DNA from 3 places in the Rathayibacter sp. VKM Ac-2835 genome. Region 3 is predicted to be linked to each of the others. Evidence: predicted binding sites of a transcription regulator. Region 3 holds the regulator's gene; each other region holds the start of a gene.

Region 1 (3,269 bases), 660 kb from region 3:
CCTCGTGCAGGACGAACGCGCCGACGACGAACTGCAGCACCGGCGTCAGGTACTGGATGAAGCCGACGATCGAGAGCGGGAGTCGCCGTGCCGCCCCGGCGAAGAGCAGCAGCGGGACGGCAGTGACGATGCCGGCCGAGGCGAGGATGAGCGCGTGCCCCGTCCCCTCGGTGCCGAGCGTCAGCCCGACCATCGAGCCGACCACCAGCAGCTGCACGATCGCGAGCGGCGTGAGCCAGAGCGTCTCGAGCGTGAGGCCGCTCACCGCGTCCATCCGTCCGCCGACGCGGCTCTTCACCAGGCCGTAGAGGCCGAAGGAGAACGCGAGCGCCAGCGAGACCCAGGGGAAGGAGCCGTAGCCGACGGCGATGACGAGGACGGCGACGGCGCTGATCCCCATCGCGACCCACTGCGCCGGGCGGAGCCGCTCGCGGAGCACGATCACGCCGAGCAGCACCGTCACGAGCGGGTTCATGAAGTAGCCCAGCGCCGCTTCGATCACGTGGCCGGTGGTCGTCGCGATGACGTAGACCTGCCAGTTGATGTAGATCAGCACACCGGCGATCGCCATCACGCCCAGCAGCCTCGGCTCGCGGAAGAGGGCTGTGAAGCCGTGCCAGCTGCGGGTCACCGTCAGCAGGAGCAGGCAGAAGACCAACGAGAAGAGCACCCGCAGCGCGACGATCTCGAACGGCGAGGCGGGCGCCATCGCGATGAAGTAGAGCGGCATCGCGCCCCACAGCAGGTAGGCGGAGAAGCCGAACCACAGGCCGGTCGACGACAGCGCTCCACCGGAGCCCTTCACCGGGAGCGCCTCGACGCCCTCGCCGGCCGCGGCGTCGCTCGTCGTCAGCGAGGCGGGGTCGGCGGGGAGGCGGGAGGCGGGCACCCGTCCGATGCTACGCAGGACGCGGACCCGCCGACCGCCCGGAACGGTCACCCGACGTCAGGATCAGGCCACCGGTCGCGAAGAGGACCGGGGGCGCACGACGAAGGGCCCGGCGACTCCTGTCGCCGGGCCCACTGCGCTGGACGACGAAGGGCCCGGCGACTGTCGTCGCCGGGCCCTTCGGGGATCCGTCTCTAGCGGACGACGACCGCGAGGACGTCGCGAGCGGAGAGGACCAGGAGGTCGTCTCCACCGAACTTGACCTCGGTTCCGCCGTACTTGGAGTAGATGACCTTGTCACCGACGGCCACGTCGAGCGGGACGCGGTTGCCGTTGTCGTCGATGCGGCCGGGGCCGACGGCGACGACTTCGCCCTCCTGGGGCTTCTCCTTGGCGGTGTCGGGGATGACGAGACCGGAAGCAGTGACCTGCTCGGCCTCGACCTGCTTGATGACGATGCGATCTTCGAGCGGCTTGATGGACACCGACACGGTTGACCTCTTTCTTGACGACGACGGGGGCGGAGCGCCGCCGTTGGCAGACACGCTCCGAGAGTGCTAGCTCCACTGTAGAGGCTCCGCTGGCACTCGTGCAATCAGAGTGCCAGGCAGGCGCGCCGCGACGGTCGGAGACGGTGGCCTAGCATGGCCGGATGCAACGCGCCGAGCTGGTCGAGCTCCTCTCCCCCGAGGGCCTCCGGCTCCTCGACTCGCTCGACGGCTACCGCGCGGACGACCTGGTGCGCGCCGTCGCGACGCTCCGCTCCGCGGGCCACTCCCCCGGACTGGTCTCGGCCGTGCTGACCCAGGCGCGGCTGCGCGCGAAGGCCACCGGGAAGTTCGGCGAGTTCGCGCGGTCGATGCTCTTCACCGACGCCGGACTCGAGCAGGCCACCCGGCTCCGGGTCGCGGCGCTGCACGCCGGCCGGTTCTCCTCCGCCGGCCTCACCCGCATCGCCGACCTCGGCAGCGGCATCGGCGGCGACGCCCTGGCGATGGCGGCCATCGACCTCGAGGTCACCGCCGTCGACGCGGACGAGATCACCGCCACCCTGGCCAGCTTCAATCTCGCCCCGTTCCCCTCCGCGCAGGCCGTGCACGGCGACGCCGAGGCGTTCGACCTGGACGGCTTCGACGCCGTCTACCTCGATCCGGCCCGCCGCACCGCCGGCCACCGGGAGACCCGGCGCCTCGACGATCCCGACGACTACTCGCCCTCGCTCGACTTCGCCTTCGGGCTGGCGGAGGCGCGGCCCGTCGGCGTGAAGCTCGGGCCGGGCTTCGACCGCGAGCGGATCCCCGCGGACGCGGAGGCGCAGTGGGTGTCGGTCGACGGCGAGCTGGTCGAGACGGGGCTCTGGTTCGGTCCGCTGGCCCGGCCGGGCGTGCGCCGCTCCGCGCTCCTGCTCGGGGCGACCGGCGCCGTCGAGCTCACCGCGCCGGCCGACAGCGAGGACGAGGAGGTGGGCGACCTCGGCGCCTTCGTCCACGAGCCGGACGGGTCGGCCATCCGCGCGCGCCTGCTCGGCGAGCTGGCCCGCACCAGCGGCTCGCGCATGCTCTCGCCGGGCATCGCCTACCTCACGGGTGACCAGCCGGCCGTCTCGCCGTTCCTCCGCAGCTTCCGCGTGCTCGCGGAGCTGCCCCTGGACGAGCGCACCCTCGCGCGCGAGCTGCGCGCCCGCGGCATCGGAGTCCTGGAGATCAAGAAGCGCGGGGTCGACGTCGATCCCGCACGCTTCCGCAGGAGGCTCGGCCTCGCGGGGCGGGGCAGCGCCGTCCTGATCCTCACGAGGATCCAGGGGCGCCACCGCGCCCTGCTGGCCGAGCGCGTGTCCTGAGACCGACCGCTGCCGCCTAGAGCCCGCCGGGGGAGCTCGCCGCGTCCAGCGCGAGCGCGAGGAGCACGATCGTGACGGCCAGGTAGATCAGCGAGATCACGACGCCGGCGATGCCGGTGATGATCGCGGTCAGCCCGAGACCGCGGGCACCCGGCTCGCGACGGCGACCGAGGAAGCCGAGCACGATCGCGGGCGCCGAGAGGATGAAGCCGAAGCCCCAGCCGAAGATCGAGATCACCAGGCCCACGATGCCGAGGATCATGCCGGTGAGGCTCAGCGTCTTGGGCACCGTCGTGGGCGCCGGGACGTAGGCGTACTGCGGCGGCGCGGCGGTCGGGGCCGGCGGGAGCGGCGTCCCGTAGGCGGGCGGCGGGGTGTCGCGAACGCCCTGGCCGGGGGCCGCCGGGGCTCCGGCGGAGTACGCGGGCGGGGCCGGGGGCGCCGGGGGCACGGGAGGAGCAGGGGGGACGGGAGGGCGACCCGGTCGGTCGTCGGAACCGGGCTGGCTGCTGTCGCTCATGCCTCGAAGTCTAGGACGAG
Region 2 (3,269 bases), 540 kb from region 3:
ATCACGCCCGGCAGGCCTACGACGGCTCCCCCGGTGCCGCCGGTCCGACGCCGACGCCGACCCGTGGAACGCCGAAGGCGGCTCCCCCGGAGGGGAACCGCCTTCTGCGTCGTTCGGGTCGGACTAGAAGTCCATGCCACCCGTGGGGTCTCCGCCTGCGGCGACGGGGTTCCGCTCGGGCTTGTCGGCGACGACGGCCTCCGTGGTGAGGAACAGACCGGCGATCGAGGCGGCGTTCTGCAGAGCGGAGCGCGTGACCTTGACCGGGTCGATGATGCCGGCGGCGATCAGGTCGACGTACTCGCCGGTCGCGGCGTTGAGGCCCCAACCGGTCTGCAGCTCGCGGACCTTGGCGGCGACGACGCCGGGCTCGAGGCCCGCGTTCAGCGCGATCTGCTTGAGCGGGGCGTCGATGGCGACGCGGACGATGTTCGCTCCGGTCGCCTCGTCGCCGACGAGCTCGAGCTTCTCGAAGGCCAGCTTGCCGGCCTGGATGAGGGCGACGCCACCACCGGCGACGATGCCCTCCTCGACGGCGGCCTTCGCGTTGCGGACGGCGTCCTCGATGCGGTGCTTGCGCTCCTTGAGCTCGACCTCGGTCGCGGCTCCGGCCTTGATGACCGCGACACCACCGGCGAGCTTCGCGAGGCGCTCCTGGAGCTTCTCGCGGTCGTAGTCGCTGTCGGTGTTCTCGATCTCGCCGCGGATCTGCGCGACGCGACCGGCGATGGCCTCGGCGTCGCCGGCACCCTCGACGATCGTGGTCTCGTCCTTGGTGATGACGACCTTGCGGGCCGAGCCGAGCAGGTCGAGGGTGACGTTCTCGAGCTTGAGGCCGACCTCCTCGGAGATGACCTGGCCGCCGGTGAGGATCGCGATGTCCTGGAGCTGCGCCTTGCGACGGTCGCCGAAGCCGGGGGCCTTGACGGCGACCGACTTGAAGATGCCGCGGATCTTGTTGACGACCAGGGTCGCCAGCGCCTCGCCGTCGACGTCCTCGGCGATGATCAGCAGCTGCTTGCCCGCCTGGATCACCTTGTCGACGACGGGGAGGAGGTCCTTGATGTTCGAGACCTTGGAGTTGACGATCAGGATGTACGGGTCCTCGAACACGGCCTCCTGGCGGTCGGGGTCCGTGACGAAGTACTGCGACAGGTAGCCCTTGTCGAAGCGCATGCCCTCGGTCAGCTCGAGCTCGGTGCCGAAGGTGTTCGACTCCTCGACGGTGACGACGCCCTCCTTGCCGACCTTGTCGATCGCCTCGGCGATGATCGCGCCGATCTCGGTGTCCGCGGCGGAGATGGAGGCCGTGGCCGCGATCTCCTCCTTGGTCTCGATCGCCTTCGCGCCGGCGACGAGCTCGGCGGTGACGGCCTTGACGGCCTTCTCGATGCCCTTCTTCAGGCTGATCGGGTCGGCGCCGGCTGCGACGTTGCGCAGGCCCTCGCGGACGAGCGCCTGGGCGAGGACGGTCGCGGTGGTGGTTCCGTCGCCGGCGACGTCGTCGGTCTTCTTGGCGACCTCCTTGACGAGCTCGGCGCCGATCTTCTCGTACGGCTCGTCGAGCTCGATCTCCTTGGCGATGGAGACGCCGTCGTTCGTGATGGTGGGGGCGCCCCACTTCTTCTCGAGCACGACGTTGCGACCGCGCGGGCCGAGGGTCACCTTGACCGCATCGGCCAGGGTGTTGAGTCCACGCTCGAGGCCGCGGCGGGCTTCTTCGTCAAAAGCAATGATCTTGGCCATGTGTGTTCTTCGTCCCTCCCGGACGTCAGGGGAATTCCGTCGTTGGCACTCGACTGGAGCGAGTGCCAACAGCGATTCTGGCACTCACCCGGGAGGAGTGCAAGTGACGTCGGCGCCTGGCGCAACGCGAGGAGCCGCCGCCCGCGCGAGGCGGACGACGGCTCCAGTGCAGGGCGGGGGCCTCAGACCACGCGCACCGATTCGGCCTGCGGGCCCTTGGACCCGGTGCCGACCTCGAACGCGACGTGCTGGCCCTCTTCGAGGACCTTGTATCCCGACATGTCGATGGCGGAGTAGTGGACGAACACGTCCTGTCCGCCGCCGTCGACCGTGATGAAGCCGTAGCCCTTCTCAGAGTTGAACCACTTGACGGTTCCGTTCGCCATCTCTCACTCCCAAAGTGCTGTGCTGCCTGCGACACGAGCGATGCGCAGGTGCCTGATTAGGGAGCATAAGCCAGCGTTTCGGCCCGGAATGGGGCGGAATGCGCCCGTGGGAAAGAGTTGTCCGGGATTCAACATGAATTAAACGTGCCGGAAACAGAGCGCCCCCGGGGAGCGGCTCGACTGCCGCGCTCCGAGGGCCCTCCGGGGTCCCGAGCTACTGCGTCGGGTAGTCCGATCCGAGCACGACGACCACGGCGCCGGTCTCGACGAAGTCGGCGGTCAGCACGATCGTCCCGACGCCGAGCGACTGGACGACGCCGAGCGCCGCGCCCTCGAGCCGCGGGTCGGTGTAGTAGACGGTCGTGGCCGCCTCGTCCTCGGTGTTCGCGTTGGCGACCGTGGGCACGCTCCAGCCCGCTGCGGCGAGCGCGTCCCCCGCGCTCGCGGCGAGGCCCTCCGTCGCCGTCCCGTTCAGGACCGCGAGTGCGAGGGTCGGGTCGACGGTCGGGGTGACCGCGGGGGTCGCCTCCGTGTCGACGATGCCGGTCGGCGCCGTGAAGACGTCGTTGAACTGCACCCGGTTGTCGATCACGAGCAGTCCGATGAACCCGAGCAGCACGATCACTCCGGTGGCGAGCGCCGCCCAGGCCAGAGCGATCGCTCGAGCGTGCGGGGCCGGCGGCCGGCGATGGGCGCCCACGCGCCCCTCGGTGGCCGGGATCTCGTCGAAGCGGTCCTTCGGAGCGGTGGTGGTCATCGTCGGTACGGCCGGCCTTCCGTTCGTGGGCCCGAGCAGCTCGTCTACTCGGGACGCCCGAGGCGGCGCGCGGCGCGGGCGTCGGCGCGCCCGTCGCGGATGCGCTGCAGCCGCTTGACGAGCATCGGGTCGTGAGCGAGGGCGGCCGGTGAGGCCAGAACCGCGCTGAGCACCTGATAGTAGCGGGCGACCGAGAGGCCGAACCGCTCGCGGATCGCGTCGTCCTTGTCTCCGGAGCGGGCCGTCCACTCGCCCTCGAACTCGAGGACGCGGCGGTCCCGCTCGGACAGGGCGGAGCCGGTCGTCCGCTCGAAGCCCGTGGTGCCGCTCATGCCTCCAGAGTAGGCAGGGCCGCCCCGGGCGCCGGTGAGGCGCTCCGG
Region 3 (3,269 bases):
GACCAGCACGGGGTGCAGCCTGCGACGGCTACTCGACCAGCATGAGGTGTCGCCTGCGGCGGCTACTCGACCAGCACGAGGCGTCGCCTGCGGCGGCTACTCGACCAGCGCGCTGCGCAGCGGGCGCATCGAGATCCCGCCCGGTCTCTACTTGAAGAAGGGGATGCTCAGCGGGTACGTGTAGTACTCGCCGGCGCTGGCGCGCACCGAAGCGATGATCGCGAAGACGATGACCAGGATCGGCACGACGAGGAAGACGATGAAGCCGACGAGCACGAAGCTCAGGATCGTCCCGGCCACGTAGGCGATCAGCGTGGTCAGGTGGAAGTTCAGCGCCGTCTTCGCGTGCGCCTCGAGGAAGGGCCCGCGGCCCTTGAAGACGAGGTAGACGATCAGCGACGGGATGAAGCTGAAGAAGATGCCCGTGACGTGGGTGACGATGGCCCAGGTCTTCTCGTCGGCCGGATTCAGCGGCGGCGCGGGCGTCGAGTAGGCGGGCGGCGCGGGCGGGGTGGCCGACATGGTGATCTCCGTCTCAGGCATCGGCGCGTCGGGCGACCCCGGGCGCTCGGCGTCCATCGTGGCAGAGAGGCGGCCGCTCCGGTGCGGATCCTGGGCGAGCCCCGCCCTCCTCCGTTCTGCGCGGTTATGATTGGCACTCAATCTCGCGGAGTGCCAAGCTCCGCGCGGCGCCACGGCGCCGAGGTGGTCGTGCCGCGAGGCACCCGGAGTCCGGCGGGAGGTCGGTCGTATGGTGACGGAGCGCGGTCTCCAGGTCCTGCGCGTGATCGTGCAGGACTACGTCGCGAACCGCGAGCCGGTGGGCTCCAAGTCGATCGTCGAGCGCCATGCGTTCGGCGTCTCCGCGGCGACCATCCGCAACGAGATGGCGCAGCTCGAGGAGGAGGAGCTGATCGCGGCCCCGCACACCTCCTCCGGCCGCGTCCCCACCGACAAGGGCTACCGCCTCTTCGTCGACCAGCTGACCGACCTGCGCCCGCTGACCGCGGCGCAGCGGCAGGCGATCGAGACCTTCCTCGGCCAGAGCCCCGACCTCGACGAGGTGCTCGTGCGGACGGTCCGGCTGCTCTCGCAGCTCACCAACAGTGTCGCGCTCGTGCAGTACCCCTCCTTCGGGGCCGCGCGCATCCGTCACGTCGAGCTGGTCGCTCTCGCCCCGCGGCGGCTGCTCTCCGTGCTGATCACCGACACCGGCCGCGTCGACCAGCGCGTGCTCGAGACGCCCGAGGACGTCGACGAGCTGCTGCTCGGCGAGATCCGGGCGAAGCTCAACACGGCCGTCCTCGGTCTGGGCCTCGCCGCTGCGGCGGAGACGCTGCAGAGCGCGACCGAGCAGTTCAGCCCCGAGCGCCGCGACGTCGTCGACCCGGTCGTGCAGACCCTGCTCGAGCAGGTCGGCGCGAACCGGCAGGACCGCCTGGTGATGGCGGGCGCCGCGAACCTGGTGCGCACGGAGGAGGACTTCTCCGGCAGCATCTATCCCGTTCTCGAGGCGATCGAGGAGCAGGTCGAGCTGCTGCGCCTCTTCGCCGAGATGACGCCGGACCCGCGCGGCATCTCGGTCCGCATCGGCCGCGAGAACGCGCCGTTCGGCCTGCAGGAGACCTCCGTCCTCACCAGCGGCTACAACACGGCCGGCGGCCAGGTCTCGCGCCTGGGGGTCCTCGGACCGATCAGGATGGACTACTCCGGCAACATCGCGGCGGTCCGCGCCGTCGCCCGCTACCTCTCCCGCCTCCTCGGCGAGGAATGACCCGCTCTCAGACCCTCGCCGGACACCCCCGGCTCCCGACAGGTCCGCCGCGCCCGGCGCACCGACCACGAACGAAGGACGAAGCCCCCTGTGGCCGATCACTACGAAGTCCTCGGCGTCGACCGCGACGCCTCCGCCGACGAGATCAAGAAGGCGTACCGCCGGCTCGCACGCGAGCTGCACCCCGACGTCAACCCGAGCGCGGACGCGTCCGAGCGCTTCAAGCTCGTCACGCACGCCTACGACGTCCTGAGCGACGCCCAGCAGCGCCAGCAGTACGACCGCGGCCCGCAGGACGGCTTCCCCGGCGGCGGCGGGCAGGGCTTCGGCGGCTTCGGCGACATCTTCGAGACCTTCTTCGGCCAGGGCGCGCAGGGCTCCTCGCGCGGCCCGCGGTCGCGCCGGGAGCGCGGCCAGGACGCGCTGCTGCGCGTCGAGGTCTCGCTCGACGAGGTCATCTTCGGCACGCACCGCGACCTCGAGGTCGACACGGCCGTGCTCTGCGAGACCTGCCAGGGCTCCTGCTGCCAGCCCGGCACCTCGCCGGTCACCTGCGACATCTGCCACGGCTCCGGCCAGATCCAGCGCACCGTCCGCTCGCTGCTCGGCAACGTGATGACGGCCAGCCCCTGCGGCACGTGCCGCGGCTACGGCACCGTCATCGCCACCCCGTGCTCCACCTGCCAGGGCCAGGGCCGCGTGCGCGCGCGCCGGACCATCCCCGTCGACGTCCCCGCGGGCGTGGACACGGGCCTCCGCCTGCAGATGCCCGGCAGCGGCGAGGTCGGCCCGGCCGGCGGCCCGAGCGGCGACCTCTACCTCGAGATCAAGGTCAAGCACCACGACATCTTCAGCCGCAACGGCGACGACCTGCTCTGCACCCTCGAGGTGCAGATGACGGACGCGATCCTCGGCTCGACGACGACCCTCGCGGCGCTCGACGGCGACATTGAGATCGAGGTCAAGCCGGGCACCCAGAGCACCGAGATCGTCACGATCAAGGGCCGCGGTGTCACCAAGCTGCGCGGCAACGGCCGCGGAGACCTCCGCGTCGGCATCCAGGTGGTCACGCCCACGAAGCTCGGGCACCGCGAGCGCGAGCTGGTGCAGGAGTTCGCCAAGCACTACAAGCCGCAGAAGCCGGCGCTGACGCACTTCCAGCAGGGGCTGTTCTCCAAGCTCCGCGACCGCTTCCTGGGCTGACCGGAGCCGGCGTGGCGCACCACTACATCGACGAGTCCCTCGACTCCGGGGACTTCGTCGCCGGCGGCCGGCTGGAGCTCTCGGGCGCGGAGGCGCGCCACCTCGCGACCGTGAGCAGGATCCGCGCCGGCGAGAGCGTGCGGATCGGCGACGGCCGCGGCCGGGTCGCCGTCGCGGTCGTCGAGACCGCGGAGGCGTCGCGCGTCGTCCTCGGCGTCGTCTCGGTCGAGGAGGTGCCCGCGCCGAGCCCGCGGCTCGTGCTCGTGCAGGCGCTCGCGAAGGGCGACCGCGA

What was found. The regulator HrcA, encoded in region 3, represses chaperone genes, less so after heat shock. The targets are predictions, from matches to a motif close to TTNGCACTCGNNNNNNNCGAGTGCNAA.
Positions count from the first base shown of each region.
Region 1: groES (co-chaperone GroES) is a predicted target of HrcA. The motif match lies at 1,470-1,496, and genes of this name have one in related genera.
Region 2: groL (chaperonin GroEL) is a predicted target of HrcA. The motif match lies at 1,789-1,815, and genes of this name have one in related genera.

Region 1 is NZ_JABSNQ010000001.1:1,064,994-1,068,262, forward strand. It holds gene rarD (EamA family transporter RarD) at 1-805, opposite strand, end outside; gene groES (co-chaperone GroES) at 1,084-1,380, opposite strand; gene HRK28_RS04960 (class I SAM-dependent methyltransferase) at 1,542-2,729, shown strand; gene HRK28_RS04965 (DUF4190 domain-containing protein) at 2,746-3,249, opposite strand.
Region 2 is NZ_JABSNQ010000001.1:939,071-942,339, forward strand. It holds gene groL (chaperonin GroEL) at 124-1,746, opposite strand; gene HRK28_RS04345 (cold-shock protein) at 1,929-2,132, opposite strand; gene HRK28_RS04350 (LytR C-terminal domain-containing protein) at 2,347-2,889, opposite strand; gene HRK28_RS04355 (DUF3263 domain-containing protein) at 2,934-3,221, opposite strand; gene HRK28_RS04360 (GNAT family N-acetyltransferase) at 3,218-3,269, opposite strand, start outside.
Region 3 is NZ_JABSNQ010000001.1:401,894-405,162, reverse strand. It holds gene HRK28_RS01905 (DUF4870 domain-containing protein) at 148-522, opposite strand; gene hrcA (heat-inducible transcriptional repressor HrcA) at 752-1,774, shown strand; gene dnaJ (molecular chaperone DnaJ) at 1,865-2,977, shown strand; gene HRK28_RS01890 (16S rRNA (uracil(1498)-N(3))-methyltransferase) at 2,989-3,269, shown strand, end outside.